DNA from 4 places in the Corynebacterium ammoniagenes DSM 20306 genome. Region 4 is predicted to be linked to each of the others. Evidence: riboswitches for the same ligand, from Rfam matches in the RefSeq annotation. Region 4 holds a riboswitch; each other region holds the start of a gene.

Region 1 (4,631 bases), 360 kb from region 4:
AACTCTAAGGGTGACTACATCACCCGTCCGATTAAGACTTCCTTCCGTGAAGGTCTGTCGGTTCTGGAGTACTTCAACAACTCCCACGGTTCCCGTAAGGGTCTGGCCGATACCGCGCTGCGTACCGCTGACTCGGGCTACCTGACCCGTCGTCTGGTTGACGTTGCGCAGGATGTCATCGTTCGCGAAGACGACTGTGGCACCCGTCAGGGTGTTCGCGTTCCAATCGCGGAAGAGATTGCAGAAGACACCTTCGCAATCCACGAGCTGTGGGAGACCTCAGCTTCGGGCCGCGTTGTCGCAACAGATGTCAAGGATTCCGAGGGCAATGTCGTCGCCGAAGCTGGCGCAGACTTGACCGACGAACTCACTGACAAGCTGGTTAAGGCTGGCATCCCAGAGATCAAGGTCCGCTCGGTTCTGACTTGTCAGACCCCAGCCGGCGTCTGTGCGAAGTGCTACGGCAAGTCCATGGCTTCTGGCCAGCTGGTCGATATCGGCGAAGCAGTCGGTATTGTTGCTGCTCAGTCCATTGGTGAGCCTGGTACCCAGCTGACCATGCGTACCTTCCACCAGGGTGGTGTCGGTGGCGATATTACCGGCGGTCTGCCACGTGTTCAGGAACTATTTGAGGCACGTAACCCGAAGAACCGTGCACCAATCGCTTCTGTCGATGGCACCGTGTCACTGTCCGATGAAGGAAACTTCTGGACGTTGACCATTACCCCAGACGATGGTTCGGACAATGTGGTCTACGAGAAGCTGTCGAAGCGTCAGGGCCTGGCTCAGGTTCGTCGCCCGATGGAGTCCAACCCGAATGCGATGATCGAGCGCTCCTTGCGCGACGGTGACCATGTCACCACCGGTCTTCGCTTGATGCGCGGTGCAGCTGACCCACACGACGTACTTGAGGTTCTCGGTCGTCGTGGCGTGGAAAAGCACCTCATTGATGAGGTTCAGGCTGTTTACCGTACTCAGGGTGTAGCCATCCACGACAAGCACATCGAGATCATCATCCGTCAGATGCTGCGTCGCGGTACTGTCATCGACTCGGGTAACACTGACTTGTTGCCAGGTACTTTGGTTGACCTTTCTGAGGCTCGCCAGATCAACTCCGCTATGCAGGCAGAGGGCAAGGAACCAGCTCAGCTGCGTTCTGAGATTATGGGTATTACCAAGGCTTCCTTGGCTACCGAGTCTTGGCTGTCTGCTGCGTCCTTCCAGGAGACCACGCGTGTGCTTACCGATGCCGCTATTAACAAGCGCTCTGATAAGCTCATCGGTCTCAAGGAGAACGTCATCATCGGTAAGCTGATCCCAGCTGGTACCGGTATCTCCCGTTACCGCAATATCTCCGTCAAGCCAACCGAGGCTGCCCGCAACGCGGCATACTCGATTCCAACTTACGGCGATTCCATCTACGGCGACGATGGCTTCGGTGAATTCACCGGCGCTTCCGTCCCACTGGATGAGGACTTCACCTTCTAGGTAAAAGTCCAGCGTAAACTACAGCGCCCGTGCTCTGAATATTTCAGGAGCACGGGCGCTGTTCTTATTTGCCCAAGGTAATAGCCCTCTGGTAGTTGTTGAAAGGCATCACATTCATTTACGGGTGCTCGCGAGCAAAGTGCGGGCTGAGAACCCCAGTGCAGGCGCTGGGAAACCGTCGAACTTGAACCGGATAATGCCGGCGAAAGGACAAAGAAATGGTTACTGTAGCTAACCCTGCTCGCTCCTTAAATTGGCGAGTTGTCGATATCATCGTTGCCTCCATCTTGGCAGTCGCATGCGGCCTGGTCTTCGTTTTCTGGAATTCCGTGGGCTACGCGTGGTTCATGGCCATGGACGCACTCACCCCAGGCCTCGGTGGTCTTGCCACCGGTATCTGGCTGGCTGGTGGTGTCATCGGCGCACTGGTCATCCGCAAACCCGGCGCAGCGATCTATGTCGAAACCCTGGCCGCAACGGTCTCCGCCGTCTTCGGCTCCCAGTGGGGCCCGGAAACGTTGTACTCCGGCCTGGCGCAAGGATTGGGTGTAGAGATCGTCTTCGCCATCTTCTTGTACCGCCGCTTCAGCCTGACCGTCGCCGCATTGGGCGGTGTCGGTGCAGCGCTTGGCGCCTTTGTCTTGGAACTATTTACCTCCGCCAATATTGCCAAGTCCCTGGAATTTAACCTCATCTACTTGGGCTGTCTCATTGTCTCCGGTGCCATCTTGGCCGGCGTGTTGAGCTTTGTGGCAGTTCAAGCACTAGCCAAGACCGGGGCGTTAGATCGCTTCGCCGTCGGACGCGAGCAGCGCGCAATTTAATGCCACAAATCATCACGCGGGGTTTGAGCTGGCAGCACGCCGGCCGTAATTCCCCGGCTATTTCTGACCTTGATTTAACAATTGAACGCGGCGAGAAAATCTTGCTCGCCGGCGACTCCGGTTCCGGGAAATCCACGCTGCTGGCAGCGCTTGCAGGCGTACTCGGCGGGGATGATGAAGGAACCTTATGCGGCGAACTGACCATCAATGCCGGCACCGTTGGGCTGGTTCTACAAGATCCTGACTCACAGGTTATTGCTTCACGCGTCGGTGATGACGTGGCCTTTGGCTGTGAAAACCTGGGGCTAGACCGCGATGAGATCTGGCGCCGCGTTCACATGGCATTGGAGCTGGTGGGTTTGGATCTCAGCATCGATCACCCCACCGCACGGCTTTCTGGCGGGCAAAAGCAACGCCTGGCGCTAGCCGGGGTGATTGCCATGGGTGCCGAGGTCATCTTATTGGATGAACCCACGGCAAACTTGGACCCGCAAGGCTCTGCCGATGTCGTAGCCGCCGTGCAGCACATCGTGGAAGAAACCGGCGCAACCCTGATTGTCATTGAGCACAATTACAAGGAATGGGCACCCGTTCTAGACCGTGCCATTGTTTTGGAGCACGGCAAATTAGTCTATGACGGCGATAGTGCCACGGCCATCGCTAAGCGGCGCATCACGGGCCTACCCGCCGCGCAGCCAGTGCTTAACGATGCCCCCGCCGCGCTTTTCTCTCACAACCTGGTCACACGGTTCGGCCCGGCTCGGACCCTTGCTGTGCCCGAAGGCGCGTCGACGGTCATTACCGGAGCTAATGGCTTGGGCAAGACCACGTGGCTGATGACAATGGCCGGGCTGCTGAAACCCGTAGCCGGTGAGCTGGGATATTCCGCAAGCATTCGCCGCGGTTTAAAGGCCAACCCGCATGCCTGGACCTCGGCCCAACTAGCACAGCGGATTGGTTTTGTGTTTCAAAACCCCGAGCATCAATTCGTCGCGCGCAGCGTGCTCGAAGAAATGCGCGTGGGTCCCAGCGTCATGCGAACGCTTTCCAAGCGAAAGCTTCTCAAACAGGATCGCCGCGGGCGAGCCCAAGATGAGCAAGGTGCTTTCGCAAGGGTGGGGGAGAAGGAGGTCGAAGAGCGCATCGACAAGCTCTTGCACCGCTTGCGGCTGACCTCGTTGGTAGAAGCGAACCCCTTTACCTTATCTGGTGGGGAAAAGCGCCGGTTGTCGGTTGCGACTGCCTTGGTGACCGCACCCAGCGTGGTGTTGCTGGACGAGCCCACCTTTGGCCAAGACCCGCAAACCTTTGCGGAACTGGTGTGGATGATCCGCGAGCTTGTCGATGACGGTGTCACCGTGGCTTCTATTACCCACGATGAGCTTTTTATCTCCGCCTTGGCCGATTGCCACCTGGTGGTGAGCGCTGATGCCTAATGTTTTATCTGAGGTCAACCCGCTGACCCGCCTGGCACTCATCTTGGTTTTAACCACCCCACAATTGCTCTCAGTGGATTGGGTCAGCGCCGCGGTGTCTTTGGCCATTACCTTTATGTGCGCCCCCTTGTGTGGGGTGGGGATTAAACGGCTGTTGGCGATGAGCTGGCCGCTGTTTATCATCGCGCCCATCTCTGGGGTGTCCATGTTGCTTTATGCCCAAGAAGGCGGCCGGGAGTACTTTTCTTTCTGGTTGGCAACCGTGACTGATAACTCCATTGAGCTGGCTTTAGCGATGATGCTGCGCGTGCTCGCTGTCGCCTTGCCCGTGATTGTCCTAGCGCGTGATATTGACCCGACTGAGCTCGGCGACGCCCTTGCCCAAATCCTGAAACTACCCCCGCGCTTTGTCATCGGTGCGGTAGCTGGCGTGCGGATGCTAACGCTATTTAAAGAAGACTGGCACGCCATGGCCCAGGCCCGCCGTGCCCGCGGGCTCGCTGATCGTGGAAAGATAGCGCATTTGGCGTCCATGTCTTTTGGGCTGTTGGTCTTAGCGTTGCGTCGCGGCGGCAAACTAGCCACTGCCATGGAAGCGCGCGGTTTTGCCCGACCCATTCCGGGTGGAGGTCGGCGCACCTGGGCGCGGGAATCCAGGCTAGTGGCTACGGACTGGTGGGTCATGCTCGCCGGTGTTATTTTGGCGTCGCTGCCTGTGCTTGTCTCGGTTGTTACTGACTCGTGGCGCTTTTTGGGGCTGTAGAAACTACGCGGAGATTTTGCCCGCAATTTTGTACAAAAAAGAATTTTTACGCATACCATGGAATGAATAAAGTTCTACTTCGAACTTGTGGCAAAGCATTTGAAAGGTGTGGCTAGGAAA
Region 2 (4,631 bases), 600 kb from region 4:
GACGGTATCAAGATCTGCCTTTAATGCGTCCGGCTCGACTCGCGCCAACGTCTTGACATAGGCGTGGTAGGCATCGCGAAGCACTGCGGGCCAGACCTCCACGTCGTAGTCGATGCTGCGGCGGCCTTCCCGATCGGAGAGCTCGGCCACGACCTTTTTGAGACGTGGAATCTCTGCTGCCGGTGGCAAACCGCCATCATCGGCTTGCGGCATGAAAGGATAACCGCGACGGGAGCTGGCAAAGTACGTTGGCTCTTTACCAGTGGCGATATAGCGCAGGCCGCCCGCGGCGTTGGAATCTTCCACGAATTGGCCGCCGCGTTCTTCGGTGGTCAAAATCAAAATATCGAAAAAGCCCATGCCTAGACCGCGCGACAGTACCTTTTCATTGTCCTTGATGGAGGAAACGTCCTGCTCAATAGGATTATTCGCGCGAATCCAATTAAGATCTGGGTGATCTTCTAAGGTCTGTGCAATCCACTTTTCCTGCTCAGCAAGACCCTGCTTTTGCCAGCCGGTAACAGCAATGGTGGCGGAGGCTTGGACGCTTTCGCCATTGTTTAATGCAATGACATCAAAGTCACCGTGGTCTTCAATCGACACTGCTCGTGCCTTGTGGCTGTGCACGCGCACCCACTCAGGGATGTCCTGCAGGACCGAGTTATAAAACCAGACGAGGTAATAGCCATAGAGCGCGCGCAGGGGATAAGACTCGGGCCGGATCTGCTCTAATTCTTCGGTGCTAAAGCGTTCCCAGAGGGCATCGTCAAGCGGATGCTTGTCGACGTATGCCCGCTTTTCCGCGGATACTTCTTCATTATGACCTAAGTGCAGGCGTACCCATTCATAAATCGTGGGACCTTCCACGACCGGCGCATCAACCGTGGAGCCCGGCTCGGAAAAGAGCGTCATGCCATGGGCGAAGGTATTCATGCACAGTGCTTTGGTTTGGGAAGTATTCCAAATGCGGCCGCTGCCGTGTTGAGCCTCATCGATTAAATGAAGGTGGAACTCCTGAGGAGGATTTTCCACGGCGTTGAGGTGGGCGACGAGGCGCTCCAGTGTTGAGACACCGCGCGGGCCGAGTCCGATTATCGCAATCGAAGGCGAAGTAGTTGGCATAGTATATTTCATCCCTAAAATTCTTAGACCATGAAGTCTGTTGATTTCTATTCAAGACTATACCAACCTGTCTATTAAAAGTAGTAAGAGTGGTTCAGGGTGTGAATGGTCCTTGAATCTAATTGCCTCGGAAGCGAGCTGTACTTACTGCGCGAATGATCAGTTAGCGCGTATTTGTAGATTCTTCGATAGGGAGAATAAAAATCAGCATCTGCAGAAAATTTGAATTTAATTGCTTAAAATTCAAGCTTCAGTTCATCGGCTGATTGGGTAGCTAAGGTGCTAGTTTGCCCTGAGCTTCAGGGCTCGAAGGGCGCCGTCGTACCTGAGGAAGCTATTGCCGTGGATGTTGGTCGGTGGTAGAAAAGGAATGTCCATGCGGGTGCTCCTTTGAGGAGCTGAGATCGGGCTAATGGAGTCCGAGACCGTTGAACCTGATCCGGTTAATACCGGCGTAGGAAAGTAGGAGACTTCAATGTCTGATCCAAAAATCAGTGGCACAGGTGTGTCTAAATCACTTAACGGTGCACACAGCTCAGGAAAAACCGAGCAGCATTCTTCCCACCACATCGGATGGATAAGTGACACTCACCATGGAATTCGTGTTCCAGTAACGGAAATCCACCAAAGTGATTCACCTGATGGAACCCCCAATGAGCCCTTGCAGGTCTATCGGACAATGGGACCAGGCAGTGTGCCAGAGGAAGGTTTGGAACCGTGGCGGGCGAAGTGGATTGCCGCACGCGGAGACACAGAAACCTACCAATCGCGTGGCGTGCGTCTGGAAGATGACGGTCCCACTGCCGTGCGACGCGGGGCGTCATCCCAGCAGTGGAAGGGCCGCACCCCAGTGCCAATTCGGGCGCGTGCCGGACGCACCGTGACGCAGATGCATTATGCACGGCAGGGAATCATCACACCTGAGATGCGTTACGTTGCCCTGCGTGAGAACTGCGATGTGGAGATGGTTCGACGCGAAGTCGCGCAAGGAACCGCCATAATTCCTGCGAATATCAATCATCCGGAGTCAGAGCCGATGATCATTGGGAAAAACTTCCTGGTGAAAGTCAATGCCAACATCGGAAACTCTGCGGTGACCAGTTCAATCGACGAGGAAGTCTCGAAGTTGGAGTGGGCAGCAAAGTGGGGCGCGGACACCTTGATGGACCTTTCCACCGGCAATGACATTCACACCACTCGTGAGTGGATTATGCGAAACGCGCCGATTCCAATCGGTACTGTGCCCATCTACCAGGCGCTGGAGAAAGTCAACGGCGACGCTAATGCTCTCACGTGGGAGATTTATCGGGATACAGTCATTGAGCAGTGTGAACAAGGCGTTGACTACATGACGGTACATGCCGGGGTGCTGCTGCGGTACGTGCCGTTGACGGCAGATAGAGTCACCGGGATTGTCTCTCGCGGCGGATCGATTATGGCCGGGTGGTGCTTGGCTCATCATCAAGAGAACTTTCTTTACACACATTTCGATGAGCTGTGTGAGATTTTCGCCGCCTATGACGTTGCTTTTTCGCTTGGCGATGGCCTCCGCCCCGGTTCAATCGCTGATGCTAATGATGCAGCACAATTCGCCGAACTAGACACCCTAGCTGAGCTGACCGAACGGGCTTGGGAATATGACGTGCAGGTCATGGTTGAAGGACCTGGCCACATCCCATTTCATAAGGTTCGTGAAAATGTCGAACGCCAACAAGAACTGTGCAAGGGTGCACCGTTTTATACCCTGGGACCATTGGTAACTGATATTGCTCCGGGCTATGACCACATCACCTCCGCCATTGGTGCGACGGAAATCGCCCGCTATGGCACAGCGATGCTGTGCTACGTCACGCCGAAAGAACACCTCGGCCTTCCCAACCGGGATGATGTTAAAACTGGTGTCATTACGTATAAGATTGCTGCACACGCGGCAGATATTGCGAAGAATCATCCCGGCGCAACCGCGCGCGATGATGCGCTGTCGAAGGCGAGGTTTGAGTTCCGCTGGAATGACCAGTTTGCTCTGGGCCTAGATCCCGTCACCGCGCAGGAATTTCACGATGAAACCTTGCCGGCAGAGCCCGCCAAGACGGCGCATTTCTGCTCAATGTGCGGGCCGAAGTTCTGCTCGATGAGAATATCGCAAGATATCCGCGATACCTATGGAAGCGCTGAAGCTCAGGCCGCCATCGCGGGCATGCAACAAAAGAGCCAAGAATTCCTCGCGGCAGGCGGGCAGGTGTATCTACCGGATCCGCTGGTGAAAAGCACCGGCGAGCGAACTAATTAGCACAACAACTATTGCGCGTTTCCACAATGCTTCAATGCGGATCCCGAGCCAGCCTGAGGTTTTGGAAACGGCCTCGGAAACGCTCCCGGGAACGGTGCCTGGATATGTAGCTGCATAGATATCGCGCTACCTTTTCAGCACAGCTAGTACCTCTGTATAGAGTGGTTGCTTGTGTTAACCATCGCCATCATCATCCTTGCAGCCGTCCTCATTGGTGCTTTCTTCCAGCGCATCACCGGAATGGGGGTCGGCCTGTTGGGCGGACCGGTTCTGTCCATCTTCTTGGGGCCGGTGCAAGGTGTCACCATGGTCAATGGCTTGTCCATTATCAATGCTGTTAACAATGCGTGGGCGGTGCGCAAGCGGACTGACTGGAAACGCTTTCGCATTATTTCGGCGGCGTTGATTCTGGGTTCGCTTCCCGCAGTGGCGGTGATTCATTTCCTTGATGGGCCAGTGCTTCTCATCGGCATTGGTGTATTTGTGCTGCTGGGCTTGGGAATCTCATTGTTCCCAGCGGAGAAGTTTAAGATTCCAGTGGAGGCCAAAGGCCCGCTCGTTGCTTTCGGTATGGCTGCTGGTTTCATGTCCACCATCGCTGGTATCGCGGGACCCTCACTGACAATCTATGCTCGATTGACTAACTGGGACTACCGCGAATTTGTGGCGACACTCCACCCGGTTCTGGTTGTAGCGAACACGGTGTCTTTCGTGCTCAAACTGGTCCTGCTGGGCGGCGTCGATTTCGGCGGTGCACCACTGTGGTTGTGGATTGTTGCCATCGCAATGCTGTTCGTCGGTGCTTGGCTTGGCGATAAAGTCAATGCCAAAGTCTCCACCCCTATGGCGCGGCAGCTGGCAACATTCCTGGCGGCTGCCGGCGCAATTGCGGTTTTAGTCCGCGGCATCACACAGTTAGTGTAGGCTCCAGCGTCTTGCGCGAGCGCCAGATTCCGTCGAATCCGAGAATCGCGAGCGCAAACCCTCGAAGTGAATACACCAGCGCATCGCTCATATCCAGGGACTCACCAAGCAAGAGTGCAGCAACAAAGAGCAAGATTGGCTCGCCATAGCTCAGTAACCCGAAGATGGGCATGCTCAGCAACACCGATGCGGCAAGATACAGTGCCATTGCCACGGCACCGGCAAGGCCTGCACAAATGACCATGATCATCATGTCCCTATCCAGGACATCTGGGATGGTAAACAGTAGGGCAAT
Region 3 (4,631 bases), 870 kb from region 4:
GTCCATGCGGTCGCCGATCATGACGGTATTTTCCGAGTGCACGCCAATGTTATTTAACGCTGAGCGCATCATGACGGGATTGGGCTTGCCCACGTAGTAAGGCTCGCGGTTGGTCGCAGCGGTAATCAACGCAGCAACGGAACCGGTGGCGGGCAAAATTCCCTGTGGGGCAGGACCGGTCACATCCGGGTTGGTGGCAATAAACCGTGCACCGCGACGGATCAGATTAATAGCGGTGGTAATGGCCTCAAAAGAATAGGTGCGGGTTTCACCGAGCACCACGAATTCCGGATTGCCATCGGTTAAAATCCACCCGGCATCATGCAGCGCGGTGGTCAACCCAGATTCGCCAATGACATAGGCGGTGCGCTCAGTCGATTGCTGCGAGAGAAACTTCGCCGTAGCCAGCGCCGAGGTCCAGATTTTATCGGCCGGGATATCTAGTCCCTGCGAGCGCAGGCGCGCTGCAAGATCCCGCGGGGTAGCCATGGAGTTATTGGTTAAGACCATGAATTTTATGTCGTTGTCATTTAACGTCTGCAGGAATTTATCTGCGCCCGGAATCATCTCACCTTCTTTGATGAGCACCCCGTCCATGTCAGAAAGATAAGAAATCATTGGTGTGCCTCCACAAATTTGGCTACATCGTCCAGCGTTTTAAGCGCTAGAGCATCGGATTCTTCGAACTTCACGCCCAACTGATCTTCGGCACGCACTGCAAACTCAATCATGTTTAACGAGGTCAGCCCCAGATCGTCCAAGCTGCGCTCGGGGTTTAAATCATCGAGTTCTGCCCCGGTAATCTCTGAAATCAGCCGCAAGTAGTCGGGAGCACCAGATGTAGATGCGGCCGGGCTTTCTTGGCCTTGCAGGTGGGCACGTAGTTGAGCACTGAGGTCATTGGACATGCCCTTAAGTTTAGCTTCTACAATAGATATCCATATGTATAAACGAAAAAGGGTCGCGGCAGCCTACCGCGGACAAGGCCGCACACACCGCGCCACCCAGCGCTTGGTGCATCAGCGCTTACATGATCACGAAACCGCGCCGGGCCTGGGGAATTTAGATGCCAAAGGCGAGGTCGATAATGACGGCGTAGACATCGCCTGGTATGAGGTGGGCAACCCCAATGCCGATGTCACGGTTGTCTTTATCCACGGCTATTGCCTGTCCTCGGAAGGTTGGTGTGACCAGGTAGAGCACCTGCGCGGGCGGTCTGATGTTCGCAGTTTGCTTGTCGATGTCCGCGGCCACGGCCTATCCTCCCGTGTTCCCGCGAGTAACTGCACCATTGATGCCGCGGCAGATGATGTGCTCGCGGTGATTTTAGAGCGCTTGCCGAAAGATAACGGGCGCATCGTGGTCGTCGGGCATTCTTTAGGCGGGATGATTGCGCTAAATCTTATCCGCCGCGCCCCGCAGGATATCTTCGAGCGCATCTCCGGCGCACTGCTAATTTCCACATCCATGCGGCGCTTTTCCGATAAAGGCGTCACCCGCCTGTTGCAATCCAGGGTGGCCAAGGCGTTTTATTCCGCCATCGGTCGCGTGCCGGATAAATTTAACCGCCTGCGCTTTGGCATTGCCCAAGTAGTCGCCCCGACGCTTGCTGCTTTGGTCGCAGGTTTCCCGCAAATGGAACGCCTGCAATTTCACACGGCGATGTTATTGGATACGCCGCTGGCCAGCTTCGTCGGCTATTTTGACGATCTGACCGAGCATGCAGAATTTGATGCCGAAGGGCGATTAAAAACCTTACATGGCCAGGTCATTATCGGCTCGATGGATATTGTCACCCCGATGAGCCAAGCAGAACTGATCTGTGAAAAATGGGGTCAGGGGGAACTTAAAGTGATTGATGGTTCCGGCCACATGGTCATTTTGGAAGAGCCGGAGCAAATCTCTCAAGCTATTGATGAAGTAATTTCTGCTGCTTAAAAGATAAAACCTTAAGGTGTTGTTGACAAAACTTCCTTCCCGCGCTTGACTGGTTTTGATTACCTCAACGGGTGCCCACCGCAGTGGGCTGAGATGAGCGCTATAGCGGCGCCGGACCGTTTGAACCTGTCTGGTTAAGACCGTCGAAGGAAGCGAGGACATTGGTGCCACACCATGCCCAACTTGATCTGCGTTGTTATGTTGTCACCGGTAACGGCTCAATTGATGAGATTGTGGACACTGCCCAGCAGGCTGCTGCGGGCGGCGCGGGAGTAATCCAAGTTCGTTCCAAACCCATTGAAGCAGGCCAGCTACTACAGCTCGCCGAGCAGGTAGCTTTGGCCGTTGCTGACACAAATCCCGCAACAAAAGTGCTTATCGATGACCGCGTGGACATCGCCGCGATCTTGATGCGCCGCGGGCTGCCCGTCCACGGCGTGCACGTGGGCCAAAGCGATATCCCCGTCACAGCAGTGCGTGAGCTTTTAGGCCCCGATGCGATTATCGGTCTAACCACCGGAACCGCCGAGCTCATCCACCAAGCCAACGAGTATGCGGGCATCATCGATTACGTCGGCGCCGGGCCCTTTCGCCCCACGCCCACCAAAGACTCTGGTCGGAGACCCATCGACTTAGAAGGCTATCCGCACCTAGTGGAGCTTTCGAAGCTACCGATTGTCGCCATCGGCGATGTCCAACCTGGAGACGTTGCAGAACTTGCTGCCACCGGTATCGCTGGCGTGGCGATGGTCCGCGCCTTTCGCGACGCCCCCTCCGCCACCGAGCTTGCCCAGAAAGTCATCGCTGACTTTTCCGCCGGCCAGAACAGGGCAGGTGCATAAACATGGCCACGAGTACAACAGGGCACGCCATAGTCATCGGCGGCGGCATCATCGGCCTGGCCACCTGCTTTGAATTCCAAGACGCAGGCTTTGAGGTCACCCTCATCGATCCGGACCCTATCTCCGGTGCCACCCACCATGCCGGGGGCATGCTGGCGCCCACCGCGGAGGTGCAATACCAGCAGCAAGCGCTGGTCCCACTCATGAAAGAATCCGCCAGGCTGTATCCGGATCTCATTCAACGCGTCACACAACACACGGACCTGCCCACCGGCTACCGCACCGACGGCACCGTACTCATTGGCGCAGACCGCGCAGATGCGCAGCACTTAAGCGAGCTCATCGACTACATCAAAGCCGAAGACCTCGACATTGAGACACTGACCACCCGCCAGGCCCGTCAGTTGGAACCAGCTCTTTCACCGCGGATTGCGAAAGCCGCGGCCATCGACGGCGACCACCAGCTTGACCCGCGCCTTTTCGCCCGCGCGCTCTTCGATGCCGTCCTTGCCAGGGGAGCACAGCACGTGCGCGAGACCGTCTCTACTATCACGCAGTCGACCACGCATCAGAGCGTGACTTTGAGCTCCGGTGCGCGTATCGAGGTTGATTCTTCTGACGTCACGGTCCTCGCCGCCGGTTTGGGCGCGGCGAAGATTACCGGGTGGTTTGACGGCGAGCACCCACTGCAACTGCGCCCAGTCTATGGCGATGTCCTGCGCGTTCGCGTGCCCGAGTCTTTGCAGCCACTGACCACCCGAGTTATTCGCGGCTTTGTCGAAGACCGACCCATCTACGTCATCCCACGCGACGACGGCACGGTTACCATCGGGGCGACCAGCAGGGAAGACCAGCCACACCCGCGCACCTCAGCTATCCATGACTTACTGCGTGATGCCATCCGCGTGGTACCTGGTTTAGAAGAAACCGAGTTTCTCGAAGCCACCTGCGGCGCTCGCCCCGGAACCCCGGATGACCTGCCATATCTCGGCCAAGTACGTGACAACCTCATCGTGTCCACGGGATACTTCCGCCATGGCATTTTGCTTGCCGCACTCGGCGCACGCACCGCCGTGCAACTTGCTACCGGCCAACAGACGTCGCAAGCGGTCGCGTCGTGCGATCCTTTCCGCCATGCCACATCCACCCTCAACGTTTAGGAGAATATCGTGATTACTTTTAGTTTCAACGGCGAAAAAGTAGAAGCCCAGCCGCAAAGCATCGAGCAGTTCGTCCATGAGCACATCGGCAGTGATGAAGGCGTCGCCGTGGCCGTTGATGGGGCTGTGGTGCCGCGCTCGCAATGGAACCGCGATATCCAATCCGGCAATGTCCTGGACGTGCTCACCGCCGTGCAGGGAGGCTAAATATGCTGACCATTGCCGATAAAACCTTCACCTCGCATCTGGTCATGGGCACCGGCGGCGCAACCTCCCAGGCGTTACTGGAAGAGTCCCTGCGCGCATCCAAAACTGAGCTGACCACGGTGGCCATGCGCCGACACAGCGCCAATACCGGCGCTGGTGAGTCCGTGTTTGAGATGCTGCGCCGGCTCGGCATTGACTTGCTGCCTAATACCGCAGGCTGCCGCACAGCACGCGATGCTGTGTTGACTGCGCAATTAGCGCGTGAAGCCTTGGGAACCTCCTGGGTGAAAGTCGAAGTCATCGCAGATGAACACACACTATTGCCCGATACTACGGAGCTACTCGAAGCCTGCGAGCAACTAATCAACGACGGCTTTACCGTGCTCGCATACACCTCCGATGACCCGGTGGTCGCCTCCCGCTTAGAAGATGTGGGCGTGGCTGCAGTCATGCCCCTGGGCTCACCGATTGGCACCGGACTGGG
Region 4 (4,631 bases):
TGACCATCAAGAGATGCTCCACGCTTAATTCGCGCTGTTCGGCAAGCGCAACGGAGTCGCGCTGGAGGCGTGGGGAGTCGGCGGGGCCAAAAAGGACATCGGCAAGCGTGGCGTACTGCTTGGCCGTCGAAAGCGCGATGCCGGAGCTGGCCACATCGTAAGGCGAGCGCTCAGCGATGGCTCGCAGCAGCCCGATGCCGTGGCTGTTTAAAAGCACGAATGCTTGGAATATGTCCATGCCTTCGACGCTAAGCGGCACGACATGACGGGCGCGAGGGAAGCATCGACAAGCTGTGGATAACCGTGCTGACACGTCACCGAAACAGGCAAGTTATCCACAGATCTGCCGCGTTTTCATCGCGGCAATGGAGCTTCGTGCTAGGCTGCGGGGTTGAAACACACTGGCAGGACGACCTGCACAGTTAAAGCTAGAGCTGGGACGACCCTGCACTATAAGGAGTATTCGTCCATGTCAGCCTCTACTGCCCTGCGCAGCGTTTTCACTGGCTCCGTAATCGCCCGGATTGTGCTGGGCTGGGTCGCAGTCCTCATACTTTCCCTGGCTTCGTCATTTTTAGCGAGCGGTTTGTCCACGCCGTTGGTTTTCTTAGTGCTGGCAGCCATCGTTGCGGTCATCATCGTGTGCTCCGGCGGTGTGGTGACCCAAGCCGAACACCTCGCGCACCGATTAGGTGATCCCTACGGCACTCTGGTGCTCACCCTATCGATTGTGGCAATCGAGGTCATTTTGATCTCCGCAGTCATGCTGGGCCCTAGTGATCATCAGACCATCGCGCGCGATTCCGTGATGGCCACCGTCATGATTGTGCTGAACCTGGTCATCGGCCTAGCACTCATCGTTGGCGGGATGCGCCACGATAATCTCCGGGTCAACCGCACCGGAATTTCTACGTATTTGTCGATGTTGGTCGTGCTCATCGCTACGGCCTTCGCCGTGCCCGCGGTCATTGGCACCGACGGTTCTTATAACACTGGGCAGGCCATCACGATTATTACGTTGACGATTGTGCTTTACGGATTCTTCTTGTACCGGCAAACAGGTGCACAACACGGCGATTACATAGAAGTCATGGAAGCACCCGGCGCGGCGGAAGAACCTGCACCACACAGCCCGAGTATAGGGGTTATCCTGCGAGAATATAAAGGTGAAATCCTCACCCGCGCTGTGGTGCTTCTCATTACGGTCATCCCGATTGTCTTGCTGTCGCACGACATGGCTTCGCTTCTCGATGATGGCCTCACCCGCATCGGCGCACCCCTTGCGCTTTCCGGTGTCATCATCGCCATGATTGTCTTTTTGCCCGAAGCCATCACCACGGTCCGCGCTGCGTGGCAAGGCGAGGCCCAACGGGTGACCAACTTGGCCCATGGCGCACTGGTGTCCTGCGTGGGGCTGACGTTGCCGGTAGTACTGGCCATCGGCCTTGTGACCAACCAAACCGTCATCTTGGCGGAAACTCCCGCTAACCTGGTCTTCCTCGTCATCAGCCTGCTGCTGAGCATCGCTACTTTTACCGCGCATCGCGTCACTGCGGTGCACGGCAGCGCGAACCTTTCCGTGTTCGTCTTATACGGGCTCAGCGTCTTCGCGTAAAACATACCCGCGAATTTCTGTGCTAGCGTGGGCGCCAGACACGGGGTGCCCGAAAGGGCTGAGATAACACCCGAGAACCTGATCGAGTTCGTACTCGCGGAGGAATGTCGGTAATCGACGCAACAGGATATACAGGCACACCTGTATCTGCTGTGGCAGGCTCTGCGTAGTCGTACTCGATATGAGTATGAAATGGAGTTACAAGCGTTGATTCCCAACGTATTAACCATCGCTGGCACAGATCCCACGGGCGGGGCAGGAATCCAGGCTGACCTCAAAGCATTTTCCGCCCATGGTGCCTACGGAATGAGCGTGGTCACCGCGGTGGTTGCGCAAAATACTCGCGGGGTGGGCAGCATCGTCGCGATGGAACCTGAATTCGTGGCGGAACAAATCGCCGCGGTCTTCGATGATGTCCGCGTGGATGCGGTAAAAATCGGCATGGTGGCAAATGCCGAGATCGCGGATGCGATTACGCAATCACTGGACAAATACGCGCAGTGCCCGGTGGTCTTGGACCCGGTCATGGTGGCTAAAAGTGGTGACCATCTGCTCAATCAACAGGACGTTGATGCCATCCGGGAGCGTTTGGTACCGCGCGCCACGCTGATTACGCCGAATCTGCCGGAAGCGGCCGTCTTATTAGGCCGCGACACAGAGATGGCCTCGATAGAAGAAATGCGCGAGTCTTTAGCCGATTTGCGCGATTTGGGCGCGGACTGGGTGCTGCTCAAAGGCGGGCACTTAGACGGTGCAGAAAGCCTGGATATCCTCACCGGCGAAGAAACCGCAGAATTCACCGCACCACGGGTAGATACCATCAATGACCACGGAACCGGGTGTACTTTATCTGCCGCTATCGCCGCACTTGTGCCCCGCTACGGATACGTGGAAGCGGTGCGCCGCGCCAAAGAGTACCTGACTGCGGCGTTGCGTCATGCCGATGAATTGGATGTGGGCTCCGGCCACGGGCCTGTCCATCACTTCCACGCCCTGTGGGATCACACCACCCAGAAAGTGCAGTCATGACTGATACCTCCACGCCCCGTTTTAGCGACCAGCTGCGCCAGCAAAACCACGACACATGGGAAAAGGCCGTTGGCCATCGGTTTGTGCACGAGCTTTTCGATGCCACCATCGCCGACCCAGTCATGGCCGGCTACCTGGTGCAAGACTATCGCTTCCTCGATAGCTTCTTGATGCTTTTGGGATCCGCTGTGGCCAGCGCTGATTCTCTGGAGCCACGCCTGCGGATTTCGCAGTTTATCGGCGAGATTGCCGGCGATGAAAATACCTATTTCCTAGATGCCTTTGCCGCGCTCGGGGTCACTGAGGAACAACGGGAAGAAATCCCGAATACGGAGCCGACCACGGCGTTTATTGCGCTCATGCGCGAGGCGGCTGGCACGCGCGAGTATGCGGCGATTATCGCGGTGTTGCTCGTTGCTGAATGGCTCTACCTCGACTGGGCTACCCGAGAAGTAGATGGCGCTGCGCGAGCAAAGCCGGAGAATTTTGTTTATGCGGAATGGATTCGCCTGCATGATTTCCCCGAGTTCCACGAGCGCATTGCCTTTTTACGCGCCGAGATGGACCGCGTTGGCCCAGCGCACGCTGATATCGCGGCAGATTTCTTCCGGCGAGCCGTTGATATTGAATTGGCATTTTTTGATGCCAGCTACACCCACCCTCTTTCACTGTGATTTCAAGGAGAACACACATGTCTATTTTTGATGATCTAAAAGCGGCCATTGGTTCGGAATGGACGGATTTTACGGAGCATGAATTTGTAAAACAGCTGGGTGAGGGCACGTTGCCACTGGAAGTATTTCAGGATTATTTGGTGCAGGATTACCACTTCCTGGTGCAATTTGCGCGCGCAAATGCCCTGGCAGCATACAAAAGCCGCACTCTCGCGGATATTACAAGCGCCACCCAAGCAGTGCAGGCGATTTTGCACGAAACAGAACTGCACAAGCGTTTGACCGCGCAGTGGGGCATTGCCGAAGACGAGCTGCTCGCCGCGCCAGAAAAGCGCACGACGGTGGCTTATACTCGCTACGTCTTGGATGCCGGCATGTCGGGCGATCTCCTCGACTTACACGTAGCGCTATCGCCATGCACCATTGGCTATGCCGAAATCGGTGCGGCTCTCGCCCCCGCACGTCTTTCCCATGAAGAGCACCCGTATGCGGAGTGGATCAGTGAATACGCCGGTGCAGAGTTTCAAGAATCCGCCCAGGCTGCCACCACGCGCATCACGGCGCTTACCACCGGCGGTGTATCCGCCCAGCGTTTTGACGAGCTCGTGGACATCTTCCGCACCGCAACCCGCCTGGAGGCAGCCTTCTGGCAGCAAGCGATTGATTCGGTGGAGAAGCTCTAGCTAGCACCGTGCCACTGCGCAACAAAGCGGCGAGCGGTTGCTTCGGCGTCTGGGGCGGCGCAAAGGGCAGAGACAAAGCAAATGCCCGCAGCACCCGCGGCGCGAAGAGGACTGATATCTTCTTCGCGCACGCCGCCAATGGCTACAGTCGGCACAGGTGAGACGGAATTTAGGTGGCGAAAACCGTCAATGCCCAAGGCCGGCGGGTGGTCTGGTTTGGTAGACGTTGGCCGGATAACACCAACGCCGAGATAATCCACGGTGCCTTCCGGTAATGCGGCCACGGCCTGCAAGTGTTCTTCGGTATTAGCCGTCAGCCCCACGATGGCATCAGGACCTAGTTCTTCGCGGGCTTGTACCACTGCGGCGTCACCTTGTCCGACGTGCACACCGTCGATGGCAATCCCGCGTCGATAAGCTTCAACGGCGACATCGACGCGGTCATTGATCACCAACGCTGCCCGACCGTCGATTACTTCTGCAAGCTCTTCGAGCTGTTGAAGCTGCTGGTCAAAGCTGGAATGCTTATCGCGCAACTGCACTGTGCGCACCCCGCCATCGACAGCAGCGCGCACCGTTTCTTTCACCCCACGCTCCCCGCATAACTCGCGGTCCGTGATGAAGTAAATC

Evidence for each region. A riboswitch is a leader RNA that binds a small molecule or an ion and turns the genes downstream of it on or off. The one in region 4 is predicted to bind thiamine pyrophosphate.
Region 1: another riboswitch for thiamine pyrophosphate. It lies ahead of CAMM_RS02300 (ECF transporter S component); the one in region 4 lies ahead of thiD (bifunctional hydroxymethylpyrimidine kinase/phosphomethylpyrimidine kinase).
Region 2: another riboswitch for thiamine pyrophosphate. It lies ahead of thiC (phosphomethylpyrimidine synthase ThiC); the one in region 4 lies ahead of thiD (bifunctional hydroxymethylpyrimidine kinase/phosphomethylpyrimidine kinase).
Region 3: another riboswitch for thiamine pyrophosphate. It lies ahead of CAMM_RS04525 (thiamine phosphate synthase); the one in region 4 lies ahead of thiD (bifunctional hydroxymethylpyrimidine kinase/phosphomethylpyrimidine kinase).

What each region holds. Positions count from the first base shown of each region.
Region 1 covers NZ_CP009244.1:475,406-480,036, forward strand. Annotated here, with positions in the region: gene CAMM_RS02295 (DNA-directed RNA polymerase subunit beta') at 1-1,488, shown strand, start outside; TPP riboswitch at 1,599-1,716, shown strand; gene CAMM_RS02300 (ECF transporter S component) at 1,707-2,312, shown strand; gene CAMM_RS02305 (ABC transporter ATP-binding protein) at 2,312-3,748, shown strand; gene CAMM_RS02310 (energy-coupling factor transporter transmembrane component T family protein) at 3,741-4,511, shown strand.
Region 2 covers NZ_CP009244.1:709,481-714,111, forward strand. Annotated here, with positions in the region: gene CAMM_RS03420 (FAD/NAD(P)-binding protein) at 1-1,122, opposite strand, end outside; TPP riboswitch at 1,491-1,601, shown strand; gene thiC (phosphomethylpyrimidine synthase ThiC) at 1,598-3,412, shown strand; gene CAMM_RS03430 (sulfite exporter TauE/SafE family protein) at 3,578-4,336, shown strand; gene CAMM_RS03435 (EamA family transporter) at 4,320-4,631, opposite strand, start outside.
Region 3 covers NZ_CP009244.1:979,477-984,107, forward strand. Annotated here, with positions in the region: gene CAMM_RS04510 (HAD-IIA family hydrolase) at 1-618, opposite strand, end outside; gene CAMM_RS04515 (acyl carrier protein) at 615-908, opposite strand; gene CAMM_RS04520 (alpha/beta fold hydrolase) at 943-1,938, shown strand; TPP riboswitch at 1,996-2,108, shown strand; gene CAMM_RS04525 (thiamine phosphate synthase) at 2,103-2,780, shown strand; gene thiO (glycine oxidase ThiO) at 2,783-3,940, shown strand; gene thiS (sulfur carrier protein ThiS) at 3,950-4,147, shown strand; gene CAMM_RS04540 (thiazole synthase) at 4,150-4,631, shown strand, end outside.
Region 4 covers NZ_CP009244.1:111,431-116,061, reverse strand. Annotated here, with positions in the region: gene CAMM_RS00595 (HNH endonuclease signature motif containing protein) at 1-238, opposite strand, end outside; gene CAMM_RS00590 (calcium:cation antiporter) at 470-1,615, shown strand; TPP riboswitch at 1,647-1,737, shown strand; gene thiD (bifunctional hydroxymethylpyrimidine kinase/phosphomethylpyrimidine kinase) at 1,808-2,644, shown strand; gene CAMM_RS00580 (TenA family protein) at 2,641-3,318, shown strand; gene tenA (thiaminase II) at 3,336-4,001, shown strand; gene thiE (thiamine phosphate synthase) at 3,998-4,631, opposite strand, start outside.